4 regions of the Micromonospora yongxingensis genome follow, and region 4 is predicted to be linked to each of the others. Evidence: riboswitches for the same ligand, from Rfam matches in the RefSeq annotation. Region 4 holds a riboswitch; each other region holds the start of a gene.
What was found. A riboswitch is a leader RNA that binds a small molecule or an ion and turns the genes downstream of it on or off. The one in region 4 is predicted to bind cyclic di-AMP.

Region 1: another riboswitch for cyclic di-AMP. It lies ahead of ACTWLT_RS16725 (coiled-coil domain-containing protein); the one in region 4 lies ahead of ACTWLT_RS28865 (C39 family peptidase).
Region 2: another riboswitch for cyclic di-AMP. It lies ahead of ACTWLT_RS08575 (C40 family peptidase); the one in region 4 lies ahead of ACTWLT_RS28865 (C39 family peptidase).
Region 3: another riboswitch for cyclic di-AMP. It lies ahead of ACTWLT_RS27900 (transglycosylase family protein); the one in region 4 lies ahead of ACTWLT_RS28865 (C39 family peptidase).

Annotation. Positions count from the first base shown of each region.
Region 1 covers NZ_JBQXEO010000012.1:102,075-106,051, reverse strand. The annotation lists gene ACTWLT_RS16735 (SRPBCC family protein) at 1-418, shown strand, start outside; gene ACTWLT_RS16730 (hypothetical protein) at 499-1,017, opposite strand; gene ACTWLT_RS16725 (coiled-coil domain-containing protein) at 1,137-2,153, opposite strand; cyclic di-AMP (ydaO/yuaA leader) riboswitch at 2,210-2,341, opposite strand; gene ACTWLT_RS16720 (cation diffusion facilitator family transporter) at 2,483-3,400, opposite strand; gene ACTWLT_RS16715 (HelD family protein) at 3,507-3,977, opposite strand, start outside.
Region 2 covers NZ_JBQXEO010000004.1:268,038-272,014, forward strand. The annotation lists gene ACTWLT_RS08570 (N-acetylmuramoyl-L-alanine amidase) at 1-1,576, opposite strand, end outside; cyclic di-AMP (ydaO/yuaA leader) riboswitch at 1,811-1,946, shown strand; gene ACTWLT_RS08575 (C40 family peptidase) at 2,022-2,999, shown strand; gene dcd (dCTP deaminase) at 3,059-3,637, opposite strand; gene ACTWLT_RS08585 (pyridoxamine 5'-phosphate oxidase family protein) at 3,737-3,977, shown strand, end outside.
Region 3 covers NZ_JBQXEO010000031.1:55,793-59,769, forward strand. The annotation lists gene dinB (DNA polymerase IV) at 1-495, shown strand, start outside; gene ACTWLT_RS27895 (hypothetical protein) at 596-955, shown strand; gene ACTWLT_RS27900 (transglycosylase family protein) at 986-1,666, opposite strand; cyclic di-AMP (ydaO/yuaA leader) riboswitch at 1,667-1,838, opposite strand; gene ACTWLT_RS27905 (ThuA domain-containing protein) at 2,004-2,660, opposite strand; gene htpG (molecular chaperone HtpG) at 2,734-3,977, opposite strand, start outside.
Region 4 covers NZ_JBQXEO010000034.1:28,169-32,145, forward strand. The annotation lists gene ACTWLT_RS28850 (acyltransferase family protein) at 1-16, shown strand, start outside; gene ACTWLT_RS28855 (hypothetical protein) at 100-510, shown strand; gene ACTWLT_RS28860 (hypothetical protein) at 637-1,404, shown strand; cyclic di-AMP (ydaO/yuaA leader) riboswitch at 1,692-1,832, shown strand; gene ACTWLT_RS28865 (C39 family peptidase) at 2,066-2,920, shown strand; gene ACTWLT_RS28870 (hypothetical protein) at 2,991-3,977, opposite strand, start outside.

The DNA.
Region 1 (3,977 bases), on a different contig from region 4:
CGCCGACGCGGCGGCGCTGCTCAGTGACCTGACCCGGCAGGGCGAGCTGCATCCACTGATCATCCGGGTCCGCCGGCTGCCTCCCCGGCCCGGCGCCCAGGCCAGCTACGCGATCAGCGACCGGCTGGCGGCGGGGCCGGTGCGCTTCCGGACCACGTACCAGGCGGACGTGCTGATCAGCGAGGAAGACGAGATCGTCATGGTGGCCCGCCAGTGGCCGGCCACCACCGTGCGCAACCACACCCGGCTGCGCGCCGAGCCGGACGGCCTGGTCCGCATCGATGTCGAGATCACCCTGACCGCGCCCGCCCCGCTGTTCCGGTACGCGTTCCGCCAGGCCCGCGCGGCCCACCTGGCCCTGGCCACCCGACTCGGCGCGGTCCTGGACCGCCCCGACGTCCCCCCACCACCCACCTGACCAACTCCGCGCGTCCGCGCCGCGCCCCTGCCAGGGTCCCTCCACCCTGGATGTAGTGGCCTGCTGCGGCTCCGAGGTCACTACATCCTGGTTGCGGCGCGATCATGGCTGGCCGCGCCGGCGACGGTGGGCCGGCCGGCCGCTCGTCGCCCCCACGGTTTGTACGTCGAGAGCACCGTCGCGATGACCATCAGGCTGGTGGACACCGCCGGTGCGATCACCAGGTCGGCGCGGTCCTGAGCGGGCAGGGCGACGCCCAAGGCACCGGCGTGGCGCAGGTTCGGGGTGAGCAGGAACAGCACCAGTCCGACCATCACCGTGGTGATGACGAGCTTGGTCAGCACCCAGCGGTAGCGCAGCAGGCCCCACGGGGTGAGCAGCGCGCTGGCCACGCCGACCAGCCAGACCAGCACGCTCAGCGGCGCGAACAGCACGGTGCCGATCAGCGCGGCGACCGGGTAGACGACGGCCGGGTCGGCGCCACGCAGCGCCGCGACGCCGAGGGTGAGCAGCACCAGGTCGGCGCCGAGCCAGCCGAGCGAGGTGACCAGGTGCAGGGTGAGCAGCGCCTTGCGGGCGGGTGGCGGGAGTCGACGCATACGAGCGATGCTGCCGCCTGGTCCGGCCGTGGTCGTCCGACCGTCGGCGACATCCGGGGTACGCCCGCTGACGTACCCCGCCCGGTGCCTCCGTGTCAGGGGGCACCGGGCGGGTCGGGTCAGTACACCGACAGGTGCACGTGGTTGGTGTGGTCGCTGGACGGGTCGCCACCCGCTCCGCTGTACGACTTCCACCCGCTGCTGGGCAGCCAGATCTGCCGGTACCAGATCACGTACAGCACGGCGAGCCGGTCGGCGTTGCGGATGAAGTACGCGGCCAGGTTGTTGCCGTACGTCTTGTCGCCGCCGGTGGCGTCCCCGCCGAAGCCGCTCTTCTGTGCCGCGAAGTCGCAGGCACGGCCCTTGGGGTGTTCGCCGGAGCCGCCGGAGCGGTGGCAGGAGACGTACCGGGTGAAGCCGGCGGCCTTGGCCTGGTTGAGCGCGTGCAGGGTGCGCGGGGTGATGCAGCCGGTGGCCGGGGTGGGGTCGTTGACGCTGCACGACTCCGATGGCCAGGAGCCGTCGGAGTTGCGCGGCGCGGCCTGGGCGTTGGCGGCCGAGGTGCCCCGGTTGGAGCCGCCGCTGTCGGCGGTTGTCCGGGGCTTGGTGGTCGCCACCGTCAGGGCCCGTTCGGCCTGCTCCTTGCGCTTGGCCATCACGGTGACCTGCTTGCGCTGTTCGCGGATCTCGCCGTCGAGCGCGATCCGGGTGCGGTTGGCCTGGTCCTTGGTGGCGAGCAGGTCGCGCAGCACCCGGTCCTCGTTGGCGGCGACCGCGTCGAGCGCGGCGGCCCGGTCCATGAAGCCTTCCGGGGTGTTGCTGTTGAGCAGCGCCGACATCGTGCCGAGCCGGCCGGTGCGGTAGGCCACTCCGGCGATCTCGCCGACCTTGCCGCTGCGTTGGGTCAGCTCGGTCTCGGTGGCCTTGAGTTGGGTGGTGAGCTGCTGCTGGCGCTGTACGGAGGTGTCCAGGGCCCGCTTCGCGTCCAGGTAGCCCTTGCTGGCCGCCTCGAGTTGCGCCCGGAGTGCCGGGGTGCCGCCTTCCTCGTCGCCGTCGGGGGCCGCGGCCGCCTGCAGGTTGGTCGGGGGAGCGGCCGAGGCGGCGCCGGCCGGCAGTGCGACGCCGAGAGCGAGCATCGCGACGATCAGGGCCGCCAGTCGGGCGGCGGGTGGTCGTGCTGGTGCCACTACGCATGTCCTTCCGTCAGCCGCCGACCGGGTTAGCTGACGGGTTCGGGACGGAAGATCCCTACCGCTGACGCGGATGCACCCCAGGAACATGGTTCCCCGGTTCGCCCGCTCGGGCGATTAGGCGGCGACCGCCACCGGCGCCGTTAGGGCGCCGCCGGGTGGAGGCCGGGACCGAGCCTACCGGTGCCTCTGGGACCTGTGCAGCCGATGTGACGGACGGTGCGTGCGTCGTCACCAACAATTCGGACGAAGACGAAAAAACCTGGTGAAAGGTATTACCACTTGACCGAACCGCAGGCCCCGGGAGCGGCGCCGGGCTCGGTCTGCAACGTCGCGTGCTCGATCCGGAAGTCCTCGTGCAGGGCGGTACGCGCCGCGGTGAGCACCGCGCCGACGTCCGCGCCGGGGGCCATGGTCAGGTGTGCGGAGGCCACCTCCATGCCGGAGGTGAGCGTCCAGACGTGCAGGTCGTGCACCTCGACCACGCCGGGCACGGCGGCCAGCCGGTCGTGCACGGCGGTCACCTGGAGGTGTTCGGGTGCGGCCTGCACCAGAATGCGGACCGCGGCCCGCCCCAGCCGCCAGGTGCGCGGCAGGATGAACACGCCGATGGCGACCGCGACCAGAGGGTCCGCCCACCACCAGTCGGTGACCTGGATGAGCAGCGCCGCGCCGATCACGCCGAGCGAGCCGAGCAGGTCCCCGAGCACCTCCAGGTAGGCGCCCTGCAGGTTGATGCTCTCCCGGGCGCCCGCGCGGAGCAGGGTGAACGCCGCCAGGTTGGCGAGCAGGCCGAGCGTGGCGACCACGAGCATCGGGCCGGCCAGCACCTCGTGCGGGTCGCCGAACCGGCCGATGGCCTCGATCACGACGTAGACCGCCACGCCGGAGAGCAGGACGGCGTTGGCGAGCGCGGCGAGCACCTCGAGCCGGTAGAGCCCGAACGTGCGCTGCGGGTCGCCGGTGGCCCGCCGGGTGGCGGTGATGGCGGCGAGCGCCATGGCGATGCCGAGCACGTCGGTGAACATGTGCCCGGCGTCGGAGAGCAGGGCCAGCGAGCCGGTGTGGAAGGCGGCCACCGCTTCGACCACCATCAGGGTGGCGAGGAGCCCGAACGCCGTCCAGAGTCGGCCCCGGTGCTGGTGCGCGGCATTGGCGACCGACCCGTGGTGGTGGTCATGACCTGCGCCCACGAAACCACCCTCCGCCGTCCGCCGGGACCTGGTCAAATGTATGCTCACATCGCTATGTATGCAAGTGTAGTGCCGGCGACCGCCCGGCGCGGCTCACCGCCGCAGGTCAGCCGGTCGGGTCGATGGTGGTGAGCCGCTGGGTGGCCCGGGAGAGCGCCACGTAGAGCGTCCGTACACCGGCACCCGGATCCGCCCGGATCTCGCTCGGGGCGACCAGCACCACCCCGTCGTACTCCATGCCCTTCGCCTCCAGGCTGGTCACCACCTGCAGCCGCGGCGCGCCGAGCGCGCCGAGCCAGCCGGCGACCTCGTCGCGGCGGGGGACCGGCGTGATCACCCCGACCGTGCCCTCGACCTCGGCCAGCAGGCCGGTGGCCGCCTCCACCACCGACGTCTCCAGCGCGGTCGGGGGCACCACCAGCTCGACCGGGTCGACCCCGGTCGAGCGGACGGCGCTCGGCAGCGTCAGATCCGGGTAGAGCCGGCGGATCTCCGCCGCGGCCACCGCGAAGATCTCCGCCGAGTTGCGGTAGTTGGTGGTCAGGGTGAAATCGTGCCGCTTGCGCCGGCCCAGCGC
Region 2 (3,977 bases), on a different contig from region 4:
CGGCCGAGGCGCGTGCGCCGTGGTCGGAGACGTACATCGTGTCCGGTGAGCCGTCCGGGCGCAGGGCGATGTCGTTGACCAGTGGTGCGTCGTGATTCGGCGCGCTGTGCAGGATCACCGCCGACGAACCGCGCGACGGGCACGGCGCGGCCGGCGGCACCGGAGTCGGTACGCCCGGCGGCTGCTGGTTGCAGCCGTGGAAGGCGGGCCGGTTGGTGGCGAAGTCCGGGTCGATGGTGACCAGGCCGGTGCGGGCCGTGCCGATGGTCCGGAACGGCGCCTTCATCAGGTCGAAGTAGTGCGACCAGTCCCAGTAGGGGCCCGGGTCCCAGTGCATGCCGCGGACGTTCCCCGCGATGGTGCCGGGCACGTTGTCGTGGCCGATGATGTGCTGGCGGTCCAGCGGGATGTTGAGCTTCGTCGCCAGGTGCCGCACCAGCTTGGCCGAGGTGCGGTACATCGCCTCGGTGTACCAGGTGCCCTGGCCGGCGAAGCCCTCGTGCTCGATGCCGACGGACTTGGCGTTGACGTACCAGTTGCCGGCCTGCCAGCCGACGTCCTTGGTCTTGACGTGCTGGGCCACGTAGCCGTCGACCGAGCGCAGCGTGTAGTGCCAGCCCAGGTAGTCCGCCTGCTTGACCAGGTCGACGCTGGGCGCGAAGTAGCCCTCGGTGTCGTGGATGACGATGTACTCGATCTTCTGCTGTGCCGGGCGGTTGCCCAGGTCGTGGTTGCCGTAGTCGCCGGCACCCGGCCCGTACTTCTCGTACGGGGCGGGAATCCACTCGCAGGCGAGGCGGACCGGGCACTCCAGCCCGTCGGGCCGTTCCGTCCGCCGCAGCCCGAGCCGGTGCAGCGCGCTGGCGTCCGGGTTGACCGCCTGGGCGGTCAGGGTGACCTGGTGGCCGTCGTCGGTCCGCCGGCTCGCGCCGACGCGGATCTGGTCGTACACCTCGTCGGCGAAGGCCGCCGCGGCGTCCTCGGTGTCGGCGCCGGAGTACCGGGCCACCGCGCCGTACCAGGCCCCGGGGTCACTCACCGCGCCGACCGGGCCGCCGAGATCCCTCTGGTACGAGGAGAGCAGCGCGGCCCCGCCGCGGATGTTGGCGGCCGGATCGGAGCGGAGCGTCTCCGTGCCGACTCCGACGAGGCTCGCCGCTGCCTGGAGGGTCTGCAGCGCCGCCGCCGCGGGCGGGGCCTGCCGCGATCCCGTCACCGTGGGCGCGGTGACGGTCAGCGGCCGGGACTCGTCGCCGCGCGGGTCCTCGCCCTCGTCGACGTGGCCACCGGCGGGCAGCGTGGTGACGTGGGCGGCGTCGGTCAGGTGCAGCGGCCCGTAGCCGCCACTGGTGCTGGGGGTGCCGGGATGGGTGTCCCACCGGGACTCCAGATACGAGACGCCGAGCAGGATGCTTTCCGGAACGCCGTACTCGGCGGCTGCGGCGGCGTACTGCTGCTGGCGGTCGGCGGTGGGCGCGGCGGTGGCCGGCCCGGGTAGTGGTACGGCGGTCAGGGCGGCGACCACGGTGGCGGCGAGCAGCGCGCGCCGGCCGGTCGACAGGGTTGGATGGTGCATCGAACCCCCTAGATATAGCGAGTACACGTGAGGTCACCTTCGCGCCGTCCGGGAGTCCGCGTCAATATCTTTCCGAATATCGGCGCGATAGGAAACAAATCTCCGGCCACGGTGGGTGATCCCGTCGGATCGGTACGGAGTGTCACGGCCGCGCGGGTTGCGGATCGGTAACAGCCGTCTCTACTCTGGTCATTCGTCGGCCCGACAGCAGGTCCACCCAGCCCGGGCGGTAACGGACCGACACCGCCGAGTCGCTTCCGAGCGAACCGGGGACCCAGGTTTTCCGGGGTGAATCCGCAACCACTGCGGTAGGGCGCCAACTTCCCGCCCGAACCCGTCAGCTAACCCGGTAGGCGGTCAGGAAGAAGGAGTACGGAACCCGGTGGCTCACCATGCCCCGCGGCCGTCGTCCGAACGGTCGGCGTCAGCCGGCCTGACGTCGATCGTGCCGCGCCCACGCTGGTCCCGCTTCACCACCGCCCTCGCCGCACTGGTCGGCGTCGCCGTCGTCCTGACCGGCAGCGCGACCGCGGCCCACGCGGACCCGTCCGTCGCCGAGATCGAGCGCCAGATCGACGCCGACTGGAACAAACTCGAACCGATCATCGAACGGCACAACGCCACCCGCACCGACCTGGCCGCCAAGCGCAGGCAGGCCGACGCGCTCGCCGCCCGGATCGCCCCGCTGGAACGCCAGGTCGACGCGGCGATGGACAAGGTCAGCGCGCTCGCCGTCCGCGCCTACAAGGGTGAGGCCGTCTCCACCGTCAACGCCGTGTTGGGCAGCCGGTCGCCGAGCGAGGTGGTCGGGCAGCTCGAGATGCTCGACCGGTTCGCGCACAACCAGCAGGAGGACGTCGCGCAGGTCGCCGACCTGCGCGACGAGCTGGCCCGGCAGAAGGCGCCGCTGGACGAGATGGTGACCCAGCTGACCCGGACCGAAGCCCAGCTGGCGGCCAAGAAGAAGCAGATCAACGAGGAGATCGACCGGCTGCAGAAGCTGCGCCTCAAGGTGTACGGCAACGGTGGTGGCGGCCCGCTGCGTCCGGCGCCCTGCCCGGCCAGCTACCCGGGCGGCGGTGCCGGCGTGGCCGTCAAGTTCGCCTGCGCGCAGATCGGCAAGCCCTACGTGTGGGGCGCCGAGGGCCCGAACTCGTACGACTGCTCCGGCCTGATGCTGGCCGCCTGGGCCAAGGCCGGGGTTTCGCTGCCGCACAACGCCGCCCAGCAGAGCCGGGTGACCAAGGACGTCAGCAGGGCCGACCTGCGCGCCGGTGACCTGGTCTTCTACTACAGCGACATCCACCACGTCGGCATGTACGTGGGCAACGGCTGGGTCGTGCACGCCTCGCAGGCCGGCCAACCCATCAAGATGAAGAAGGTCGACGACGGCCCGATCCACAGCTACGGCCGCCCGGGCTGATCCCGGATGACCGGAGGGCCCGTCGCGATTCGTCGCGGCGGGCCCTCGTCGTTACCGGGTCAGCGCGTCGGCCAGGTGCGCCAGTGCTGCCAGGCGCGGCTCGGAGTGGGCCCCCGCTGGCCCTGGTACCGGGAGCCGTAGACCACCGAGCCGTACGGGTGCTCGGCCGGCGAGGAGAGCCGGAAGATGCAGAGCTGCCCGATCTTCATGCCCGGCCAGAGGGTGATCGGCAGATTCGCCACGTTGGACAGCTCCAGCGTCACGTGACCGGAGAATCCCGGGTCGATGAACCCGGCGGTGGAGTGGGTGAGCAGGCCGAGTCGGCCCAGGCTCGACTTGCCCTCCAGCCGGCCGGCGAGCTGGTCGCCGAGCGAGATCACCTCGAGCGTGGAGGCGAGCACGAACTCCCCCGGGTGCAGCACGAAGGGCTCACCGTCGGGCACCTCGACCACCGAGGTCAGGTCGTCCTGCTGCATCGCCGGGTCGATGTGCGTGTAGAGATGGTTGTTGAAGACCCGGAACAGCCGGTCGAGTCGTACGTCGATGCTGGACGGTTGGACCAGGGTGGGCTCGAACGGCTCCAGGCCCAGCGTGCCGGCCTTGATCTCGGAGACCAGGTCGCGGTCGGAGAGCAGCATTCGACCACCATAGCGGCGTTGCCGAGAACGCCCGGATCCGGTGCCGGTGACCAGCGCGTCGAGGTCGCTAGTCGTACATTTGTTCGATAGAATGTCGGCATGGCTTCCTGGTCCGAATTCGCCGCCGACGAGCCCCGCCTCGCCGACGGGATCCGCGTTCTCCTCCAGCAGTACGGGCCAGGCTTCGGCTACCTGGCAACGGTCCGCGCCGACGGCGGGCCCCGGGTTCATCCCGTCTCCCCGGTCATCACCGACGAGGGGCTGTTCTGCTTCGTCATCGACTCGCCGAAGCGCCGTGACCTCGAACGGGACGGCCGTTACGCGCTGCACTCCTTCCCAC
Region 3 (3,977 bases), on a different contig from region 4:
GCGGTCCAGGTCGGCCGTCGGCGCGGCTCGATGGGCGCCCAGCACGCGCTGAGCCGTATCCCGCACGCGCCCGCGGAGCTGGACGCCATCCTGGCCGGCCTGGTCGACCGGGTCACCCGACGGATGCGGGCCGCCGGGCGCTCCGGGCGCACGGTGGTGTTGCGGCTGCGCTTCGGCGACTACACGCGGGCGACCCGATCGCACACCGTGGGCAAGGCGACCGCGGACACCGGCCCGCTGCTCGCCGCCGCGCGGGCGCTGCTGCGGGCGGCCCTGCCCGAGATCGATCGTCGGGGCATCACGCTGGTCGGCGTCTCGGTGGGCAACCTGGACGACAACCCGGTCCAGCCGGAGCTGCCGTTCCACCGCGACCCCGGCGCCGAGCTGGATGCCGCGGTGGACGCGGTCCGTGACCGGTTCGGATCGGCGGCGCTGACCCGGGCGGTGCTGCTGGGCAGGGAGCCGGGCGTCGAGATGCCGCTGCTGCCGGACTGAGGAGGCACCAGGCGCAGCGGTGCACGTCACAGCGGTTGTGGGGTTTGAGGGCGGCGGGAGTGGTGACGTTGTGGGGATCAGCCTGACAGGGGGGACCACCATGTCCGACGACACCAGCAACCGTCCGAGCCGGCGTGCGCAGCGCCCCGCCGACGTGACCGACCCGCTGCTCTGGCAGCTCGCCATGGACGTGCTGAGCGCGCACGAGCCGGACGAGGACGGCGCCTGCCGCAATCTGCTCTGCGCCGGCCAGACGTGGCCGTGCGCTGCGCGTGGCAGTGCGGAACAGTCGCTCCGGCTGGCCCGTGGCGCGGCCGACACATCGTCCACAGTCACATCCGAGCAGGGCGAGGGGGAAACGCCCCGCGCCCAGCGGCCGGCGGAGGATGTTCCCGCCGCGCGGCGGGCCTGGTCTGGTTCGGAGTCGGCGCGTTCGCAGGCGGCCGTCGCGGCGGCCTGACGCCACCTGCTCGACACACGCCGGCGGGCGTCAGAGAGAGAGCCGCTGACCCGGGAAGATCAGACCCGGGTCGGCGCCGATCAGCTGCCGGTTGGCCTCGTACAGGGCCTGCCAGCCGCCGGACACCCGGTTGGTCTCGGCGATCTCCGAGAGGGTGTCGCCCGGCTTGACCAGGTACGTCTCGCCGCCCGTCACCGGCGCGGTGCGCTGGTGGTTGCGGGTCGCCGGCTGCTCGCCGCGCGACGACCGCTCCTTCGGCTTGGCCGTCGAGCCGGACTTCGAGGTCGGCTTCGAGGACTTCGCGGTGGACTTCGTCGACGACTTGCTGGCGGAGCCGCCGCCCGACGAGCCGCCCTTCTTGCCGCAGGTGGGCCAGGCGCCGATGCCCTGCCCGTCGAGCACCTTCTCGGCGATGGCGATCTGCTCGCCGCGGCTGGCCAGGTCGGCGCGGGCCGCGTACTTCTTGCCGCCGTAGCCGGCCCAGGTGCTCTGCGAGAACTGCAGCCCGCCGTAGTAGCCGTTGCCGGTGTTGATGTGCCAGTTGCCGCTGGACTCGCACTGGGCGATCGCGTCCCAGTTGACCCCGGCCTGGGCCGGTGCGGCCGGGCCGAAGAGGGCGACGGCGCCGGTGACCGCGCCGACGGCCAGGGTGCCGACGGCGACGCGGCGGGTGGTGACCCGTCGATGACGGGGGGTGTAGTCAGACGTCATGTGAGCTTCCTCCACGCCGGCGAGGTGAGCTGTCGGGTTCGGGCCGAGGAGCCCGGCCGCGCGGTGGCGGCTTCACCCCGAGGTGACGTGCACCGAGGAACGTTGGGTCCCCCGCTCCTGCCCGGGTGACTGGGTTCCGACGACCGGGGGCAGGATTTGGCGTTACCGGTCGCGGTGTCCGCTGTGGCGGACCCGACCGACGTTAGGCACGGTCGGTGACGGTCGCCCACCCCCTGTGAACTTCTTCACCGGCTCACGCGGGGAGTCCCGCGCAGCGGTTGCGGGCCGTCGGAGACTGTGCACCGACCATCGTGGACCGCTTCCGATCAGGGGGTGGTCAGGTCTCGTGGCGCAGCCAGGCCGCGATCCGGCCGAGCAGCTCGACATGCCCCGACGACTCGTACGACCGCACGTCGTGACCGAGGGCGCTGTAGACGATCCGGCTGGTCCCGGCGGTGCGTGCCCAGACGAGCGGGTGCGTGGCGCCGCCCTCGTCGTGCACGTAGAGGGGCACGATGTCGGCGCTCTCGACCAGCGCCAGGTCGGTGTAGCGCTCGTCGTGGACCTCGATGTCACCGAGGCCGATGGTGATCGGATGCTCGACGCGGGTACGCCGGATGCGGCTCGGGCCGATCGGAGGGTGGAAGGTCCGGCCGTGCTCCCACGCGGCGCCGATCGTCGACCGCCAGCGCGGCAGACCGGGGAAGGCCAGCGTGGCGCTGTGGGTGGCGAGCAGGCTGCCACCGCGGCCCAGGAAGCCGTCGAGGACGCGGGCGAAGTCCTCGTCCTCGCGGATCGGGGTCGACCGGTCGGCGCTGGCGTTGACCACCAGCAGGCGGGCACCGTCCAGGGCGGTGGTAAGCCGGTCGACGGATGTCACGGTCGTCACCGGGCCGCCGATCAGGTCGCCGATCGCGGCACTTGTCTCGGCCAGCCGGTGCCAGGGGTCGGCGTGCGGACCCTCCCCGCTGAAGATCACGGTGTCGTCAGGCATGACCTCTCCCGGTGCCGGACCGGCCGGCGGGGCCCCGCTGATCGGGCACCCGCCGGCCGGTGGGGTCGATCGGTTACAGGGTGCGGGCCAGCCGGTCGGCGAGCACCCGGGTGAACCGGGCGGGGTCGGTCAGCTCGCCGCCCTCGGCGAGCACCGCCAGGCCGTACAGCAGCTCGGCGGTCTCGGTCAGCGCCGCCGGGTCGGTGCCCTGCTCGTGGGCCTTGCGCAGCCCCGCGACCAGGGGGTGACCCGCGTTGATCTCCAGGATCCGCTTCGTGGTGGGAATCTCGTGCCCCATCGCCCGGTACATCTTCTCCAGGGTCGGGGTGAGATCGTGCGCGTCGCCGACCACGCAGGCCGGTGAGGTGGTCAGCCGCGACGAGAGGCGGACCTCGCGGACGCTGTCGGCCAGCGTGGTGCCCAGCCAGTCGAGCAGAGCGGCGAACTCCTGCCGCTGCTGCTCACGCTCGGCCTCGGCCTGCTGCTTCTCCTCGTCGCTGTCCAGGTCGACCTCGCCCTTGGCGATCGAGCGCAGCGGGCGGCCGTCGTACTGGCCGACCCGCTCGACCCACACCTCGTCGACCTGGTCGGTGAGCAGCAGCACCTCGTGGCCCTTGGCCCGGAACGCCTCGAGGTGCGGGGAGTTCTCGATGGTGGCGCGGGAGTCGCCGGTGGCGTACCAGATGTCGGTCTGGCCGTCCTTCATCCGTGCGACGTAACCGGCCAGGTCGGTCGGCTCGGCCGGGTCGTGGGTGGAGGCCACCGACAGGATCTCCAGCAGGGTGTCGCGGTTGTCGGTGTCGTCGATCAGCCCCTCCTTGACCACCGCGCCGAACTCGTTCCAGAAGGTGCGGTAGCGCTCGGGGTGGTTGGCCTTGAGGTCCTTGACCGTGGCGAGGATCTTCTTGACCAGGCGACGGCGGACGATCTGGATCTGCCGGTCCTGCTGGAGGATCTCGCGGGAGATGTTCAGCGACAGGTCGTGCGCGTCGACGACGCCCTTGACGAAGCGCAGGTAGGTGGGGACCAGCGCCTCGCAGTCGTCCATGATGAACACGCGCTTGACGTAGAGCTGGACACCACGGCGGCCCTGCGGTGCGAACAGGTCGAGCGGGGCGTGGCTGGGCAGGAACAGCAGCGCCTCGTACTCGAAGGTGCCCTCGCCCTTCATGTGCACGACCTCGAGCGGGTCGGCCCAGTCGTGGCTGACGTGCTTGTAGAACTCGTTGTACTCGGCGGCCTCGACCTCGTCGCGGGACCGCGCCCAGAGCGCCTTCATCGAGTTGAGGGTCTGCACCTCGCTCGTGGCGTCCGCGC
Region 4 (3,977 bases):
CGCCGAGTCGCGCTGACACCGTCCATCCTGGTCGGCGCGGCGTGCGCCGACACGCCCGGCACCCATGCACCCGGGCGGCCACGACGGTAGCGTGGGTACGTGCTTCCGGTCGCGCTCACCTGTCCGCTGTGGTGGGTGGCGCGCTGGGCGACACGTGTGCTGACCAGCCTCGCCGTCGTCGCCGCCCTCGCGCTCGGCGCGGGCACGGCCCCCGCCACCGCCTCCGGGTCGACGGCGCCGGCCTCCGGGCCGACGGCGTTCACCCCCGGGCTGCTCGCGCCGATGTCCCGACCCGCCCCGGCCGACGGTGCCGCACACACGACGCCGTTCGGCGCCGAGGGAGCCGTCGAGCAGGCCGGCCCGACGTGGTCGACCGACGGGCAGGCAACGCCCCTCGCCGAACAGGCCGCCGCCGTCGACGCGGCGCCGGTGCGCGCGGCCGGCGCCGGCCGGCTGCCCCGCTCTGCCGGCCCGGCCAGCCGGGCGCCCCGGGCCCCACCCGCACGCTGAGCCACCGGGACGCGTCCCGCCGCCGCACCTGTCGACTCATCCGCTCCGCACCCCGCCGACCCGTGGCCCGCCGCCGGTGGCCCGTGCGGATCCTCATCGCATCACTCTCTCCGCGAGGTGCCGACCATGGAGACCGTCGTCTTCCACCATTTCCTGACCGAGGTGCCGCAGGCCGCCGCCATCTGGTCAGCCCTGTTCCTGCTCGCTCTCACCGTGCTCGCCGTGCTCGTCGCCCGCCCGGAGCGGGACCAGCCGGCGGTGGACCCGGCGCCGGCGCCAAGCGCCCGGGAGGTGGCCGAGGCCGAGGCCGCCGACCTGCGCCGGTACGCCGAGGAGGTCGCCGTCGCCGCTGCCGGGGCTGCGCAGACCGCCCGCCGGCGGCGCACCGACTGGCTGACCGCTCAGGAAGAGGTGGAGCAGGCCTGGGCCAGGTACGACGAGGCGGACACCGCCGCCCGCCGGTTCGACGGGGCCGGCGCGCTGCCCACCCCGCGTACGCCGCGCACCCCCGCCGAGTACGCCGCCCGGGAGCGCTATCTGCATCGTGCGGCGATGGAGGCGCACTGGCGCGGTGACCTGTCCATGCGGCAGCTCGGTGACGTCTTCGCGCACCGCAACGGCTGGGATCCCCGCCGGCACCCCGTCGAGCAGGAGGCGCTGCTGAGCCGGGCGGTCCGGGACGCGCGGCTGGCCGACTACCGGGCCGCGGCCGGGCGGGAACGGTCGGCGTGGCGGGACGCGGAACTGGCCGCGGCCTCGGCCCGGGCGCTCGCCGAGGAGGCGTACGCGGCGGCGGCCCGGCTGCGCCCGAACACGCTACCGGCACGTCGCACGATGACCGCGGCGCTGCGTCCGGCGGCCGTGACGCGGTGGCGTCCGGCCCGGGTCGGCTGAGTCGTCGATTAGGGACGTGAGCCCGGTCACACCCGCTCGGAACCGGGCGCACGGCGCGATCGGCGCGATTGTTCCCGCGAATCCGGCGCCGTTGTCACCGGCCTGTCCGGTTCCCGCCCGCAGGCGCCTCCGTAACCGGTTGTCCCATCGAGTCGCGTCAGTGGCAATACGCGCAGAAATTGCTGCGCCATTTCAGGTTTACGCAGGTGAACCTGGCTTGGCAGGGTGGGAACACGACCAGTAGTGTCGTCCCGTCCGGTGCGGTAACCGTTCGCAAGAGGCGACGCCGCGCCGACCCGCTTAATCGTGATCAACGAACCGGGGACCCACCAGCAAGTCCGGGGTGAATCCGCGAGCCACGGCCGCGGTAGGGCGATCTTCCCGCCCGAATCCGTCAGCTAACCCGGTAGGCGGTGTCGGAAGGAGTTCCATCCTCGTGCAGCAACTCTCCACCCCTCGGTTGTTCCCCCGCCTCCACGGCGCCGCGGTGCCCCCGCCCATCCGTCTTGTGACGGTGAGCTGACCCCCCGGGTCACCGCCTCTTCCGCCCGGCCACGCCGGGCCATCCCCTGAGCGGTTCATCATCCGCGGACCACGGTCCGCGCGTTGGCGCCTGCCCGGATACCGGTCCGGCCCCGGTGTGCCGCTCTCCCCCTGATCCGTGGAGGACCCCGTGAAGCACACCCTGCAGCGTCAGCTCCGCCGCCTCACCAGCGAGCGCCCGTACCAGATCGTCGCCGCCTCCGCCGCGGCCCTCGCGATCGCCACCACCGGTGGCGCCCTGCTCGCCGGCACCGACGACGCCCCGGCCACCCAGCACACCGCGACCACGGTCGCCGAGATGCGCAGCGACACCGCTGCCTCCCGTGGCGACGCGCGCGACGCGTCCCCCTCGGCCAGTTCCGCGCCGACCACCACCGCTCCCGTGCCGGCCACCAGCGCCGCGTCGCCCGCCGCCAAGGCCAGCGGCAACCCGGACCTGACCCGTAAGCCGCAGCCGCCGAAGCCGCCCGCGACCAAGGTGCTCGACTACGACTACCAGGCGCAGAACACGTACTACAACTGTGGCCCGGCGGCCACCCGCAACGCCCTCAGCGCCACCGGCATCGACCGCACGCAGGACGAGCTGGGCGCCGAGCTGGGCACCACCGAGATGGGCACCAACTCCGCCCTGGACACCACCCGGGTGCTCAACGCCGAGGTGAAGGGCTCCCCGTACCGGACCCGCATGTTCGCCGGCACGCCCAGCCCGGCGCAGATGGACCAGCTCCAGGCCGACGTGGTCGCGGCCATCAGCGCCGGTCGCGGCGTGGTGGCCAACGTCGTCGGCGACGCCACCGACACCAACGGCGGCTGGCACTCCTACGGCGGTGGCCACTACATCGCCGTCGTGGGTTACAAGGACAACGGCCGGACCGTGCGGATCGCCGACTCGGCGAACGCCGCCGACCCGGCGTACTGGATCACCACGATCGACCTGGCGAACTGGATCGCCACTCGGGGTTACTCCGCCTGACCCGGGCGCAGCCGCCGCGGGCGCCGTCCCCCACGAGGGGCCGGCGCCCGCGGCGTCCGCGTCGGTGCGATCAGTAGCTGACGAAGCCGTACAGCGCGAGGTGGTTGGACTTCGTCCCGCTGACCGTGTGGTCGACTACGGACGGCTGCACGCTGCCCTTCACGAAGAGATAATCGATCTTGCTGGAGCCGCTGGTGGCCTTCGACCCGTAGCCGGTCATGCCGTACCCGCTCAGCGTGCCCGACGCGATGCCCGTGCGGTTCGCGTCGATGCCCACGATGCGGATCGTGGAGGCGTTCAGCAGGCTGGTCGCGTCCGCACCGAGGTGGATGCCGCTGTTGGCGATGCCCCGGTCGCCGTCGCCGGCGCACGCGTTCTGCCGGTTCTCCTGGGGTAGGTGCATCGTCGCGGCGAACACGCTGGTGCCGGTGGCCCTGATGGTGAACCGGGCCGCGATGGCGCTGGTCCGCTTCCACTTGTAGTAGTCGGTGCTGTCCGGGTCGCTGTTCGGCGGCTTGTAGAGCGTGCACCCGGCGCCGTTGTCGTAGGCCGTGCCGGGCTTGAGCCAGCCCGCGCTCCAGTACTTCGAGATGTCACCGGCGGCGAGGCCGAGCGTCCTGGTGTTCCAGATGATCCCGTTGGTCTGCTTCTTCTTGAGGTCACCGAGCGCCTGCGAGCTGCACCTGTGCGTGCTGCCCCACGGCTCCGGGTCACTCCAGGCGACGATCGCACCGTACGTGCCCGCCGGGTAGCCGAACTTGGCCGACAGTTGATCGGCGTACGCCTCGGCCTGGCCGGTGCCGCGTACCTGTTGCACGATGAGAATGTCGGGCGCCACCACACCGGTGGTGCCGGTGCGGCCGGCGTCGTCGACCAGGATCGAGGTCAGGTGGTCCGGCCCGGAGATCCGGCTGCACGTCCCGTCGGAGTTGTTGACCACCAGGTTCTCGATGTTGTTGTTGTAGACCCGCAGGACCCGGTCGGCGGCCACCGCCGTGTCGGCGCCTCGGGCAGGGCTGGCTGGTGCGGTGCCGAGAGCGGGGGTGCCGGGCACGGT